One region of the Pseudomonas hygromyciniae genome, then DNA from elsewhere that is predicted to be linked to it. Evidence: predicted binding sites of a transcription regulator. Region 1 holds the regulator's gene; each other region holds the start of a gene.
What was found. The regulator FliA, encoded in region 1, starts transcription of late flagellar genes. The targets are predictions, from matches to a motif close to CTAAAGTTTNNNNNNNNNNNGCCGNTAA.

Region 1 (5,117 bases):
GTGACCCTGGCCGAAGCCGAGATCTACCCCGACCGCGAGTTGGCGATCAACCCCGGGCAGGTATTCGGCACCCTGAGCGGCATAACCGCCAAAGATCCGGCTTTTGGCCTGGAAGCGGTGTGGATCGAAGTCAGCCAGCGGAGCCAGGCGCAGTCCCTGGGTTACACCGTGGTTGACGCCAGCACCGTGGTTGCCACGCACCTCAACCAGATTTTGTACAAGCACTCCCACGAGCTGATTGGCCACGAAGAAGTCCAGCAACTCATGCAATTGCTGGCCAAAGCCTCGCCAAAGCTGGCCGAAGAGCTGGTGCCAGGGGTGTTGTCGCTGTCGCAGCTGCTCAAGGTGCTGCAGGCGCTACTGGCCGAACAGGTGCCGGTGCGGGACATTCGCAGCATTGCCGAGGCTATCGCCAACAATGCCGCCAAGAGTCAAGATACTGCCGCGCTGGTGGCAGCGGTGCGCGTCGGATTGTCGCGTGCCATCGTCCAAAGCATTGTAGGGCTTGACTCTGAGCTGCCTGTGATCACCTTGGAACCAAGGTTGGAACAAATATTGCTCAATAGTATCCAGAAGGCAGGACAGGGCCAGGAAGAGGGCGTTCTGCTGGAACCAAGCATGGCTGAAAAGCTGCAGCGTTCGTTGATCGACGCCGCACAGCGCCAGGAAATGCAGGGCCAACCGGTGATTCTGCTGGTGGCAGGCCCCGTCCGGGCGATGTTGTCGCGGTTTGGACGCTTGGCAGTACCAAATTTGCACGTTTTGGCTTACCAGGAAATTCCTGACAATAAGCAAGTGACTATCGTCGCGACAGTAGGGCCCAACGGCTGAGGTAGTGGGTTATGCAAGTAAAGCGTTTTTTCGCCGCCGATATGCGTCAGGCCATGAAGCTGGTTCGTGATGAACTGGGCGCCGACGCGGCTATTATCGGTAACCGCCGCATTGCCGGCGGTGTCGAGCTGACGGCTGCCCTGGATTACAAACCCCAGGCCCTGGCGCCGCGCGTGCCGAACATGGAACTCGAAGACGAGTTGCGCAAGACCGCCTCGCGCATTGTCTCGGCCCAGGCCGAGCTGAGCATGCGTGGCGACAGCGATGCGACCACCAATCGCCAATTGTTTGCCGGCCTGCCGCTGACTGCGGCCGAGCCACTGGTAGAACCGACTTTCGTCGAGCCGCCACGTCCCGCCGCGCCAGCACCGGCCGCTGCGGTCGACCAGCGCGTGTTCGACTCGATGCGCTTTGAACTCAATGGCCTGCGCGAACTGCTGGAAGTGCAGTTGGGCTCGCTGGCCTGGAACCAGTTGCAAGGCAGCAAGCCGCAACAGGCCAATCTCTGGCGTCGTCTGCAACGCATCGGCTTGTCCGGCCCGTTGTCGCGCGACCTGCTGGAGCTGACCACCGGCATTGAAGAGCCTCGCCAAGCCTGGCGCATGTTGCTGGCCCACCTGGCGCGGATGATCCAGACCCCGGAAATCGAACCCCTTGAAGAAGGTGGCGTGATTGCCATGGTCGGCCCTGCCGGCATGGGCAAGACCACCACCCTGGCCAAGCTGGCCGCCCGTTATGTACTCAAGTACGGCGCCCACAATATTGCGCTGGTGAGCATGGACAGCTACCGCATCGGTGCCCAGGAACAGCTCAAGACGTTGGGCCGCATCCTCAATGTACCGGTGACCCATGTCGACCCGGGCCAATCCCTGGCCAACGCCCTCGACCCGCTGCTGCGCAAGCGCGTGGTGCTGATCGATACCGCCGGCCTGCAAGCCAGCGATCCGGCGTTGCGCATGCAGCTGGAAAGCCTGGCCGGGCGCGGGATCAAGTCGAAAAATTACCTGGTACTTGCAACAACCAGCCAAAAACAGGTTCTGACTGCTGCGTACCACAGCTACAAGCGTTGCGGGCTGGCCGGTTGCATCCTGACTAAGCTGGATGAAACCGCAAGCCTTGGCGAAGTGTTGAGCCTTGCCATCAGCCATGAATTACCGGTCGCCTACCTGACCGACGGGCCGCGGATCCCGGATGACTTGCATCTGCCGCGCCGTCATCAGTTGGTCAGCCGTGCAGTCAGTGTGCAAATGCAGGATGAACCCAGTGAAGAGGCTATGGCGGATATGTTCGCCGACCTCTATCACAACCCAGCCAAGCGGGTCGGCTGAAGGCAACATGAAACACAGTGCAATGTACCTACATCGATGGTCTGCTACCGCGGCCACCCTATGTAGCCTGCGGCTAAGCAAGACAAGGTAAAGAAAGAACATGGGCAGCATGCATCCCGTACAGGTGATCGCGGTGACCGGCGGCAAAGGTGGCGTCGGGAAAACTAACGTGTCAGTGAATTTGTCCCTGGCCCTGGCAGAGCTTGGCCGCCGCGTCATGCTGCTGGATGCCGACCTGGGCCTGGCGAACGTTGACGTTCTGCTGGGACTGACGCCCAAACACACCCTGGCCGATGTCATAGAGGGCCGCTGTGAGCTGCGCGATGTGCTGTTGCAGGGGCCAGGGGGGATTCGTATCGTCCCGGCCGCCTCCGGCACCCAGAGCATGGTGCATCTGAGCCCGGCGCAGCATGCCGGCCTGATCCAGGCCTTCAGTGATATCGGCGACAACCTCGACGTGCTGGTGATCGACACCGCTGCCGGGATTGGCGAGTCGGTAGTCAGCTTCGTGCGCGCCGCCCAAGAAGTGTTGCTGGTGGTCTGCGACGAACCCACCTCGATCACCGACGCTTACGCCCTGATCAAACTGCTCAACCGTGACTACGGCATGAACCGCTTCCGTGTGCTGGCCAACATGGCCCAGAGCCCACAAGAAGGGCGCAACCTGTTCGCCAAGTTGACCAAGGTCACGGATCGCTTCCTCGATGTCGCCTTACAATACGTCGGCGCAGTTCCCTATGACGAGTGTGTGCGCAAGGCTGTGCAAAAGCAGCGTGCAGTCTACGAAGCGTTCCCTCGTTCGAAATGCTCGTTGGCGTTCAAGGCAATTGCTCAGAAGGTCGATACCTGGCCACTGCCCGCCAATCCCCGGGGGCATCTGGAGTTTTTCGTCGAGCGATTGGTGCATCAGACGAGTGCAGGACCGGTGCTATGACAGCCAGCGGCTACAACCTTTACAAAAAATCAGCGCGTGACAGCCAGGGCGAATTGATCGAGCGCTATGCGCCTCTGGTCAAGCGCATTGCCTACCACCTGCTGGCACGCCTGCCCGCCAGTGTCCAGGTCGAAGACCTGATCCAGGCCGGGATGATCGGCTTGCTCGAAGTGTCGACCAAGTACGACGCGAGCAAGGGGGCGAGTTTCGAGACGTATGCGGGTATCCGTATCCGTGGCGCGATGCTCGATGAAGTGCGTAAAGGTGATTGGGCGCCGCGTTCGGTCCACCGCAATACCCGGATGGTGAGTGACGCAATTCGCTCAATTGAAGCAAAAACCGGTCGCGACGCTAAAGATCACGAAGTTGCGGCCGAACTCCAATTGAGTCTCGACGATTACTACGGGATTTTGAACGATACCTTGGGCAGCCGCCTGTTCAGTTTCGACGACCTGCTACAGGACGGCGAACATGAAGGGCTGCACGAGGACGGCGCGAGCGCTCACCAGGAGCCTTCACGCGACCTGGAAGATGAACGCTTCCAGGGCGCCCTGGCGGACGCGATTGCCAATCTGCCGGAGCGTGAGCGGCTGGTGTTGGCGCTGTACTACGACGAAGAGCTGAACCTCAAGGAAATCGGTGAGGTCCTGGGGGTCAGCGAATCGCGGGTCAGCCAGCTACATAGCCAATGCGCGGCCCGCTTGCGGGGGCGTTTGGGAGAGTGGCGAGCGCGCTGACAGGCAGTGTGGGGACACTGTGAACGATAACCGCCAGGGCGCGAGCCGGGCGGGAGCGGCTCGTGGAGTGCCCTAGCAGTCCTTTTTGTGTAATGCCTGTTGAATGATATGGCGCGCCCAGGTGCTGGACGCGTTTAAGACTGCTTGGAGGTCGAATTGGACAAGAACATGAAAATCCTCATCGTTGATGACTTCTCAACGATGCGGCGGATCATAAAAAACCTGTTGCGTGACCTTGGGTTCACTAACACGGTCGAGGCGGATGACGGCATTACTGCGATTCCGATCCTCAACAGCGGGAGCATCGACTTTCTGGTAACTGACTGGAACATGCCTGGCATGACCGGCATTGATCTACTGCGCCACGTGCGCGCGGATGAAAAACTGCGCAGCCTGCCTGTGCTGATGGTGACCGCTGAAGCCAAGCGTGAACAGATCATCGAAGCCGCCCAGGCGGGGGTCAACGGCTACGTGGTCAAGCCATTCACTGCACTGGCCTTGAAAGAGAAGATTGAAAAAATCTTCGAACGCATCGGTCATTGATGCTGCCACGGGGGAGCTATGGAGCATAAAGAATCATCGCAGGCCGACTTTGAGTCGACCCTGAAAAAACATGCTCACCAACTCGTCGAAAGCCTGGAAAAAGGCCAGTTCGGCGACGCAGTGCAGTTGATCCATGAGCTCAACCAGACCCGCGACCGCGGCCTGTACCAGGAAGTGGGCAAGCTCACCCGTGAGTTGCACAGTGCGATCGTCAATTTCCAGATCGACCCGCACATGCCCCAGGCCGAGGAAATCTCGCAGATCACTGATGCCACCGAACGCTTGTCCTATGTGGTCAGGCTGACTGAGGCGGCAGCCAATCGCACCATGGACCTGGTGGAAAACGCCACGCCCCTGGTCAACGGCATGGCCAATGAGGCCAAGGCGTTGAGCGCTGACTGGGGGCGTTTCATGCGCCGCGAAGTCGGTGCTGAAGAATTTCGTGAGCTGGCGCGTCGGGTCGAAGGTTTTCTGTCACGCAGCGAGCAGGAAAACCGCACGGTTTCCAGCAACCTCAATGACATCCTGCTGGCCCAGGATTACCAGGACCTCACCGGTCAGGTGATCAAGCGCGTGACCCTGTTGGTCACCGAAGTGGAAAGCAACCTGCTCAAACTGGTGCTGATGGCTGGCCAAGTCGACCGTTTTGCCGGCATTGAACATGACCGCGAAGCGATCCTCTCGGAAAAAGATCCACAAAAACACCTCGCCAAGGGTGAAGGTCCGCAGATTCATGCCGATAAA
Region 2 (5,117 bases), 1.2 Mb from region 1:
TCGCACTGAGGCAGGCAGCAGCGCCGCGAATTGTGCGTGATTGTCCGGGGTCAGGCGCACCTGCGCAGACTTCTCCAGCAGGCGTTGCAGCAGCGTGCTTTGTGCGGTCTCAAGGCTCAGGTTGGCGGCGTCCTTGGGCAGGCCGTCGACCTGATGCACGCGCAACGTGGCCAAGGCCTTGTCGGCCATCAGCAGCATGACGCGCTGCATGCCGCTGGCCACCAGGGCTTCCTTGGCGCAGGTGGTCAAGTGCATGGCGTTGGCGAAGCGGCTCGGCTCTACCAACAACTCGCTGCACCGCTTGCGCCAGATTGCCAGGGCTTCGGCTGTGGGTGGCGGTGCTGGCAGCAGGCCGCGATGCACACGCTGCACGTGCCACGGCCAGATCAGCGCCAACGCCGGATGCCAGAGACCAGCGGTCAGGGTATGGCGGGCGCTGGTGGCGGCCTGTTGGTGCACTTGCTGCTGCACATCAGCCAGCGGTTGCTGCAGGTACAGCGCGGTAAGGTACTGCCAGCGCTGGGTGTGCGGGCAGGTCCAGGACTCTTGCGCCGCCAGTGCCATGCCATTGGCCAGTAGCACGGTGTTGGCCGGCTGGTTCAGCCAGCGGCGCAACGCGGGGTCGTCATCGAGTTTTTGCTGCTGGCTCAGCGGCACTTCATCGCGGGCGATGTGCAGGGCCTTGACCAGCAAGCGTTGTTCCTTGAGCAGCAGTTGGTAGCCCTGGGACACCCAGATGGGCAGGCGCCAGGCCTCGGTCAGCCCCAGGCACAGCTCCAGCAGGCGCACGCCAAACAGCTCCTGCTCGACCTTGCGTGCCGACTGGCCCTTGTGGATCACCCGCAGTTCCCATTCTTCCAGGAGCTTGGGGTAGGCCACGGCCATCGGCCACAGCGGCGAGAGAAACAGCAGGCTGCCCCAATGGATATCCTGCCAAAGGCGCGCCAGGCGGCTGGCGAACAGGCCGCTGGCTTGCTGCGAGGCATGTTGGCTGATCAGTTGCAGTTGGCGCAGGGCCACGGGGATTTCATTGAGTGGCACTGACGGCAGGCGCGCGAGCAATTCTTCGGTGCGCTTGAGGCCGAGGCGGTTGATCGCCACTTCAAGGTTTTCTGCGGGTTCTGCCAGGCTGCCGTGGGCCTGGTTGTTGGCTTCGCGCATGACGCTCAGGACCAGTGCCGGGCTGTCTTGCATCAGCTCTGCAATATCTCGCAACGAACGGCGGCTATCGCCGATGGCCTTGCACACGGCCATGTGGCTCGCTTGCGGGACGGGCAGGCGAATCTCGTCCAGGCGCTTTATCCAGCCAGCCAGAGAGTTGGGTTTTGTCGTTGGGACTGTCGTTTCGTTTGCCATGATTGGGGCGCGATCATCACTTGCGGTCAACACGCCCGGAGCGGGCCGAACTGGCTTTTCGCCTTAACGGGCTATAGTCTGGCGCAGTTTTGCCGATAAGTAGAAGAAGAGTTTTTAGATCTTCCGAATATGTCCATGAACCCGACGGCGCAAGTACTCATCCCCTATGGCTAAAATTATCGGCATCATCGTCGTCATCGCGAGCGTGCTCGGCGGATACGTTCTGTCCCACGGTAAAATTGCTGCGCTGATCCAGCCCTTCGAAGTGCTGATCATCGGCGGTGCGGCGTTTGGCGCTTTCCTGCAGGCTAACCCCGGCTACATGACGATGCACGTGGTCAAAAAGTCGCTGGGCATGTTCAGCTCGCGCTTTTCCCACACCTTCTACCTGGAAGTGCTGGGCCTGGTCTACGAGATCCTCAACAAGAGCCGCCGTGAAGGCATGATGGCTATCGAGGGGGATATCGAGGACGCTGCGGCCAGCCCGATCTTCGCCAAGTACCCGGCCGTGCTCAAAGACGACCGCATGACGGCCTACATCTGCGACTACCTGCGCATCATGTCCTCCGGCAACATGGCCCCGCACGAGCTGGAAGGCTTGTTCGACATGGAGCTGTTCAGCCTCAAGGAAGAACTCGAACACCCGTCCCACGCTGTGACCGGCATCGCCGACGGCATGCCCGGCTTCGGTATTGTCGCGGCAGTACTGGGTATCGTGGTGACCATGGCGTCTCTGGGCGAAGGCGACCAGGCCGCGATCGGCATGCACGTGGGTGCAGCGTTGGTGGGGACCTTCTTCGGTATTCTCGCGGCGTATGGTTTCTTTGGTCCGCTGGCCACCTCCCTGGCCCACGATGCCAAGGAAGAGCTCAATATCTACGAAGCCATCAAAGCGTCGCTGGTGGCATCCGCTTCCGGCATGCCGCCGTCCCTGGCCGTGGAGTTCGGGCGCAAAGTGTTGTATCCGAAGCATCGTCCGAGCTTTGCCGAGCTGGAACAAGCAGTTCGCGGTCGCTAAGCCATGGAAAACAACCAGCCAATCATCATCAAGCGCGTCAAGCGCTTCGCTGCCGGGCACCACGGCGGCGCCTGGAAAATTGCGTTTGCCGACTTTGCGACGGCGATGATGGCGTTCTTCCTGGTGCTGTGGCTGATGTCCACCGCGACGCCGGAACAGAAGATCGCCATTGCCGGTTATTTCAAGGATCCCATCGGCTTCTCCGAGAGTGGCACGCCGTTTGTGATCGACCTCGGTGGTTCGCCAGAGTTGGCTCCTGAGCGCACCATCAACCCGGAAGTGCAGACCGAAGCGCCCCAGGAAAACATCCCGATCGAACGCCAGACCGTCGAAAGCATGGCCGAACAGGTCGAGCAGGAACGCCTGGAATTGTTGCTGCAAGAACTGCAGAACAAGGTTGACGAGAATCCGCAACTGCAGAAATTCAAGGATCAGATCCACTTCGAGATCACTCCGGACGGCTTGCGTATCCAGATCATGGATGCGGCCAGCCGACCGATGTTCGATTCTGGCAGTGCGCGCTTGAAGCCTTACTTCGAAGACATCCTGCTGGCCATGGCCGACACCATCAAGGCGGTGCCGAACAAGATCAGCGTCAGCGGCCACACCGATGCCAAGCCATATTCGGGCCTGGGTGATTTCGGCAACTGGGAGCTGTCCGCCAACCGCGCCAACGCTGCGCGCCGTGCCCTGGTGGCCGGCAGTTATCCGGATACCCAGGTAGCGCGCGTGGTGGGTTTTGCGTCATCGCAGCTGTTTGATGTGAAGGACCCGTTCAACCCGATCAACCGGCGCATTGATATTGTGGTGCTGACCAAAAAGGCCCAGCGCGCCATTGAAGGTGAGCAGGGCGCCACACCGCCGGTACCGACCCAGGGCGATGGCGCACCGGGTGAAGTGCCGGTGGACCCGAACGCCCTGCCGCCAGAGCAGCAGCCGTTGCCGGCCCATGAGTTGCGCCAGAAGCTCAATCTGTTTGATGAGGGCGGGGTGAAGGCTCCCGGAGAAGCCCCGGCCGGGAGCTGATGCGCTTTGTGTAGGAGCGGGCTTGTGTGGGGGCGGGCTTGCCCGCGAAGACGTCGGCCCAGTAAACATTGAGGTTGGCTGACCCACCGCTTTCGCGAGCAAGCCCGCTCCCACACAAGCCCGCTCCCACACATGCGTGTGCCTACAACTTAATAGCTGCTCTCTGGCAAGCTGGCGATGATCGAGCGATAGCTGTTCATCCGCTGCTGCTGCACGCGCCCGTCTTCCAAGGCCTTGAGCAAGGCACAGCCCGGCTCGCGATCGTGCTTGCAGTCGCGGAAGCGGCAGGTGCCGATCAAGTCGTTGAACTCGATGAAACCGGCCTCCACATCGCTGCGGCTGACGTGGCCCAGGCCGAACTCACGGATGCCCGGTGAGTCGATCAACTCGCCACCGCCCGGGAAGTGAAACAGGCGAGCGGTGGTGGTGGTGTGCGTGCCCTGGCCAGACAACTCCGACAGCGGACCGACGCGGGTCTCGACTTCCGGCAACAGGCTGTTGACCAGCGACGACTTGCCCACGCCCGACTGGCCGACGAACACGCTGATGCGCCCGTCCAACTGCTGTTGCAGCTGTTCCATGCCATTGCCATGGTGCGCCGAGACTTCCAGTACCGGGTAACCCAGATGCCGGTAAACCGCGAGCAGCGCATTCAGCGCTGGCGCGTTGTGTTCGTCGATCAAGTCGAATTTGTTCAACAGCAGCAGCGGGCGGATGCCGGCGTGTTCGGCAGCCACCAGGTAGCGGTCGATCAGGTTGGCGTGGGGCTCGGGCAGCGGGGCGAAGACGATGACAATCATGTCGACGTTGGCCGCTACCGGCTTGAGTTGGCCGCGGCTGTCGGGGCGACGCAGTTCGGTGGTGCGCGGCAGTTGCGCGACGATCACCCCGATACCCTGGTTGCCGGCACGCCAGACCACCTTGTCGCCGGTTACCAGCGCGGGCAGGTTGGCGCGCAGGTGGCAGCGGAACACTGCGCCGGCCAGTTCGCCTTCCAGGGCTTCGACTTCGACCTGCACCCCAAAGTGTGCGATCACCAGGCCCGTTTGTTCGGGGCCCAGATCGCCGCCCTCCAGCGCTTCCACGGCAGAGGACTCACGTTTGGCGGCGCGGGCAGCGCGTTCACCCTGGATTTTTTCGATGCGCCAGTTTTGGCGGCGGTTGAGCTGGCGTTTGGCCATTGGTGTTCCGTGTCGATAATGCAAAAGGTTGGGTAAAACGGTCGCGAGTCTAGCACGCCGCCGCCTGCTAAACTGCGCAGCTACGCCAAGGTGCCAAGGAACTACGACATGCAAAACCCACAAAACCTGATTTGGATCGATCTGGAAATGACCGGTCTGAATCCTGACACCGACGTCATCATCGAGATGGCGACCATTGTCACCGACAGCAACCTCAACACCTTGGCCGAAGGTCCGGTGATCGCCATCCACCATAGCGACGCGGTGTTGGCCACTATGGACGAATGGAACACCCGCACCCACGGCAACTCGGGCCTGACCCAGCGTGTGCGCGACAGCCGCATCAGCATGGCCGAGGCTGAGGCCGAGACGATTGCCTTCCTGGAAAAATGGGTGCCCAAGGGCAAGTCGCCGATCTGTGGCAACAGCATCTGCCAGGACCGCCGCTTCCTCTATACCCATATGAAGGCGCTGGAAAGCTACTTCCACTACCGCAACCTTGATGTGTCGACCTTGAAAGAACTGGCTGCGCGCTG
Region 3 (5,117 bases), 3.0 Mb from region 1:
ATGATTGTCAAAGTGCTTTCTCAAACTATTGCTCGCCATGGCGCCCTCACTGACGAACGGTTTTTTTCAGGTATGATGGCCGGTCTTTACGAAGCGTGATCGCGTCACAGGCCTGTCGTCAATTCACGGCAGACTCGGGGCGGTCCATTTACTTCAAATACCATCAGGAGATAACCAATGAGCGTACTCGTCGGCAAACAAGCCCCGGATTTCGACGTACCAGCCGTCCTCGGCAATGGCGAAATCGTTGACAGCTTCAAGCTGTCTGAAGCCATCAAAGGCAAATACGGCCTGGTGTTCTTCTACCCGCTGGACTTCACCTTCGTCTGCCCGTCCGAGCTGATCGCCCTGGATCACCGCATGGACGATTTCAAGGCGCGTAACGTTGAAGTGGTTGCCGTTTCCATTGACTCCCATTTCACCCACAACGCCTGGCGCAACACCGCTATCAATGATGGCGGCATCGGCAAAGTCAAATACACCATGGCTGCCGACATGAAGCACGACATCGCCAAGGCCTACGACGTTGAGTCCGAAGGCGGCGTGGCTTTCCGTGGCGCGTTCCTGATCGACGACAAGGGCGTTGTGCGCTCGCAGATCATCAACGACCTGCCGCTGGGCCGTAACATGGAAGAGCTGATCCGCCTGGTCGACGCTCTGCAATTCCACGAAGAGCACGGCGAAGTCTGCCCGGCCAACTGGAAAAAAGGCGACAAGGGCATGAACGCTTCGCCAGCAGGCGTTGCGGCTTACCTGACCGAGAACGCTGGCAAGCTGTAAGCCAGATTCGCGGTGAAAAAAAACCGGCCTGAGAGGGCCGGTTTTTTTATGCGTGGGATTTGGCGACGTAATCAGTCGCTGAAATCTTCCCAGCCGCCCATCTGTTTCCAGCGGTTAACGATGCCGCAGAACAGATCGGCGGTCTTCTCGGTGTCGTAGCGAGCCGAGTGGGCCTCGCGACCGTCGAAGTCGATACCGGCTGCCTGGCATGCTTTGGCCAGTACGGTCTGGCCATAAGCCAGGCCAGCCAGGGTGGCGGTGTCAAAGCTGGAGAACGGGTGGAACGGGTTGCGCTTCATGTCCAGGCGTGCCACGGCGGCGTTGAGAAAGCCCAGGTCAAAACTGCTGTTGTGGCCGACCAGGATCGCGCGTTTGCAGCCGTTGGCCTTCAAGGCCTTGCGTACGCCACGGAAGATGTCGGTCAACGCCGCTTCTTCGCTGACGGCCATGCGCAGTGGATGGTCGAGCTTGATCCCGGTGAACTCCAAGGCTGCGGCTTCGATATTGGCGCCTTCAAACGGCTCGACGCGGAAGAAGTGGGTGTGTTCTGGATACACAAAACCCTGTTCGTCCATACCGATGGTGGTCGCCGCAATTTCCAGCAGTGCATCGGTGGCGCAATTGAAGCCGCCGGTTTCTACGTCGATAACGACAGGCAGATAGCCGCGGAAACGCTCGGCCATTGGGTGGCGCGAACCGCCGCCACTGTGTTCCTGTTCGTCGTCGTAATGGTCTTCACTCACTTGTGTTCCTCCAGCAGGCGCCAGCGCAGTGTTTCACCGGCGCGCAGCGGGATAACGGTCAGCTCGCCAAATGGCAGGCTGGTGGGGGCGGTCCAGTCTTCACGGACCAGGGTAATACGGTCGGTATTCGCCGGCAGGCCATAGAAACGTGGGCCATTGAGGCTGGCGAAGGCCTCGAGTTTGTCCAGGGCGTTGCGCGATTCGAAGGCTTCGGCGTACAGCTCGATCGCCGCATAGGCGGTGTAGCAGCCGGCACAACCGCAGGCGGCTTCCTTGGCGTGCTGGGCGTGGGGCGCCGAGTCGGTGCCGAGGAAGAACTTTGCGCTGCCACTGGTAGCCGCATCGAGCAACGCCACCTGATGGGTGTTGCGCTTGAGGATCGGCAGGCAATAGAAGTGCGGCCGAATCCCACCCACCAGCATGTGGTTGCGGTTGTATAGCAGGTGGTGCGCGGTGATGGTTGCGCCGACGTTGGCCGAAGCCTCGGTGACGAACTGCACGGCGTCTGCGGTGGTGATGTGCTCGAACACGACCTTGAGCGTCGGGAACAGCTCGACCACACGGCGCATGTGCTCGTCGATGAAGATCTTCTCGCGATCAAACACATCCACATCGCCACGGGTGACTTCACCGTGGATCAGCAGCGGCATGCCCACTTCGGCCATGGCTTCGATGGCGGGCAGGATCTTGTCGATACTGGTTACGCCGGAGTCGGAGTTGGTCGTGGCGCCGGCCGGGTACAGCTTGGCGGCGTGCACGAAACCGCTGGCCTTGGCTTCGCGTATTTCGGCGGGCTGGGTGCGGTCGGTCAGGTAGAGCACCATCAACGGTTCGAAGCGGCTACCGGCCGGTCGCGCAGCGAGGATGCGCTGGCGATAGGCGTCGGCTTCAGCGGCATTACGCACCGGAGGTACCAGGTTAGGCATGATGATGGCACGGCCAAACGTGCGCGCAACATCGGCCACGGTTTGGGGCAACGCAGCACCATCGCGAAGATGAATATGCCAGTCGTCGGGACGCAGCAGGGTCAGGCGGTCGGACATTGGGGATTCCAGGCGGGTCAATCTGGTGGGAATGCTACCGGAAAAGACTCTTGCAGGCACTCGCTATCAAGTTTTGCAGGACGCGACCGATATCCCTGGGTATGCCTTAACGATGTATGACGCCTTGATGTGTTGTAGAAACCAGTGGAGCCGCCCGTGCGCCAGCAATATCTAGCCCTGCTCAGCGTGTTCGCCAGCTTGCCCGCGATGGCCCTGACATTCCAGACGCGCCTGGAGAATGTCGAGTGGAAGGTGGAAGGCGACAAGTTCGAGTGCCGCTTGAGCCAGCCTATCGCCGATTTTGGCTCGGGTGAGTTCGTGCGCAGGGCCGGCGAGCAGGCGACATTTCGCCTGAAAGCCTACAATAGTGCGCTGGGCGTCGGTTCCGCGACGTTATTGGCGGCGGCCGCGCCGTGGCAGCCGGGGCGCGGTGATATCAACCTCGGTGCCGTGCGTGCGGGCAGCGGCGATGTGCTGTTCAACAGCTCTCAAGCCCAGGCCGGACGCCTGTTCAATGGCTTGCTGGATGGCCGCACCCCTACCGTGCGCCACTATTCCAGGGACGGCGGCTATTCGGAAATCCGTCTGCTGCCGGTGCGATTCAATAAGGCCTATAGCGACTACCAGTTGTGTACCGCGAAGTTGCTGCCGATGAACTTCGAGCAGGTCAAGCAGGCTGAAGTCGGTTTTCCGGGCGGGGGGATTGACCTGGATCCGGCAGCCAAGGCCAAGCTGATGGTGATGCTTGAATTCATCAAGGCCGACCCTACCGTCAACCATATCGAACTGGACGGCCATTCGGACAACAGCGGCAACCGCCTGACCAATCGTGACCTGTCACGGCGCCGGGGTCTGGCGGTGATGGACTTCTTCAAGGCCAACGGCATCCCTGAGTCGCAGATTGTCCTGCGTTTTCATGGTGAGCGTTATCCACTGGTCCCCAACACCAATCCGGCCAACCGGGCGAAGAACCGGCGGGTCAATATCCACCTCGACCGCGTGCCTGCCCCCGAAAAACCGGCGCCCCAGGCCACGGCCCCGGCGAATGCGGCAGCGACCTCCTGATACTTCTCTGTGGGAGCTGGCTGGCCAGCGATGCTCGTCAACGATGACGCTAGGCATCTGATTCCCCACAGCCAAGGCGTTTTAAGGTGCGGCCATTCGTCGCTCGCCCGACATAATCTGTCGCTTTATCTTCATTTGCTGTCGCGCCCCTGTAATTTCACGGTTTTGATCGGTAGAATCGACGCCTTTCCGTAAAACCCCGTGGAGTGATGGCATGGCCGACGTAAACAAGGTCGTTCTCGCGTATTCCGGCGGCCTGGACACTTCGGTGATCCTCAAGTGGCTGCAGGATACTTATAACTGTGAAGTGGTGACCTTTACCGCTGACCTGGGTCAGGGTGAAGAGGTCGAACCTGCACGAGCCAAGGCGCAAGCCATGGGCGTCAAAGAGATCTACATTGACGACCTGCGCGAAGAATTCGTCCGCGATTTCGTTTTCCCGATGTTTCGCGCCAACACCGTCTACGAAGGCGAGTACCTGCTGGGTACTTCCATCGCGCGTCCGCTGATCGCCAAGCGCCTGATCGAAATTGCCAACGAAACCGGCGCAGACGCCATTTCCCATGGCGCCACCGGCAAGGGCAACGACCAGGTGCGTTTCGAACTGGGCGCCTATGCCTTGAAACCCGGCGTAAAAGTGATTGCCCCTTGGCGTGAGTGGGACCTGCTGTCCCGCGAAAAACTGATGGATTACGCTGAAAAACACGCAATCCCGATCGAGCGCCACGGCAAGAAGAAGTCCCCGTACTCGATGGACGCCAACCTCCTGCATATCTCCTATGAAGGCGGCGTGCTGGAAGACACCTGGACCGAGCACGAAGAAGACATGTGGAAGTGGACCGTCTCCCCGGAGAACGCTCCCGACAAGCCGCAGTACCTTGAGCTGACCTACCGCAACGGCGATATCGTTGCGCTGGACGGCGTCGAAATGACCCCGGCCACCGTACTGGCGACCCTGAACCGTATTGGTGGCGAGCACGGTATCGGTCGTCTGGATATCGTAGAGAACCGCTACGTGGGCATGAAGTCCCGTGGCTGCTACGAAACGCCAGGTGGCACCATCATGCTGCGCGCTCACCGCGCCATCGAGTCCATCACCCTGGACCGCGAAGTGGCGCACCTCAAGGATGAGCTGATGCCCAAGTACGCCAGCCTGATCTACACCGGCTACTGGTGGAGCCCTGAGCGCCTGATGCTGCAACAGATGATCGACGCGTCCCAGGTCCATGTGAATGGCGTTGTGCGCCTGAAACTGTACAAGGGTAATGTGATCGTTACCGGTCGCAAGTCCGATGAGTCGCTGTTCGATGCCAATATCGCCACTTTTGAAGAAGATGGCGGTGCTTACAATCAGGCTGACGCTGCGGGTTTCATCAAGCTCAACGCACTGCGCATGCGCATTGCGGCGAACAAAGGCCGCAAGTTGTTCTGAAGTATCTGTAGCCTCATAAAAAATGGTTCCTCGTAAGAGGGGCCATTTTTTTTG

Region 2: a site for FliA is predicted at 1,428-1,455, ahead of motA (flagellar motor stator protein MotA). Genes of this name have one in related genera too.
Region 3: a site for FliA is predicted at 2,632-2,659, ahead of JTY93_RS21060 (flagellar protein MotY). Genes of this name have one in related genera too.

What each region holds. Positions count from the first base shown of each region.
Region 1 is NZ_CP070506.1:1,737,337-1,742,453, forward strand. Features, by position in the region: gene flhA (flagellar biosynthesis protein FlhA) at 1-831, shown strand, start outside; gene flhF (flagellar biosynthesis GTPase FlhF) at 843-2,159, shown strand; gene fleN (MinD/ParA family protein) at 2,260-3,093, shown strand; gene fliA (RNA polymerase sigma factor FliA) at 3,090-3,830, shown strand; gene JTY93_RS07675 (chemotaxis response regulator CheY) at 3,999-4,373, shown strand; gene JTY93_RS07680 (protein phosphatase CheZ) at 4,392-5,117, shown strand, end outside.
Region 2 is NZ_CP070506.1:559,604-564,720, forward strand. Features, by position in the region: gene JTY93_RS02350 (HDOD domain-containing protein) at 1-1,356, opposite strand, end outside; gene motA (flagellar motor stator protein MotA) at 1,523-2,374, shown strand; gene motB (flagellar motor protein MotB) at 2,378-3,400, shown strand; gene rsgA (small ribosomal subunit biogenesis GTPase RsgA) at 3,550-4,581, opposite strand; gene orn (oligoribonuclease) at 4,690-5,117, shown strand, end outside.
Region 3 is NZ_CP070506.1:4,696,880-4,701,996, reverse strand. Features, by position in the region: gene JTY93_RS21075 (peroxiredoxin) at 178-780, shown strand; gene rnt (ribonuclease T) at 852-1,523, opposite strand; gene pyrC (dihydroorotase) at 1,520-2,566, opposite strand; gene JTY93_RS21060 (flagellar protein MotY) at 2,723-3,631, shown strand; gene JTY93_RS21055 (argininosuccinate synthase) at 3,846-5,063, shown strand.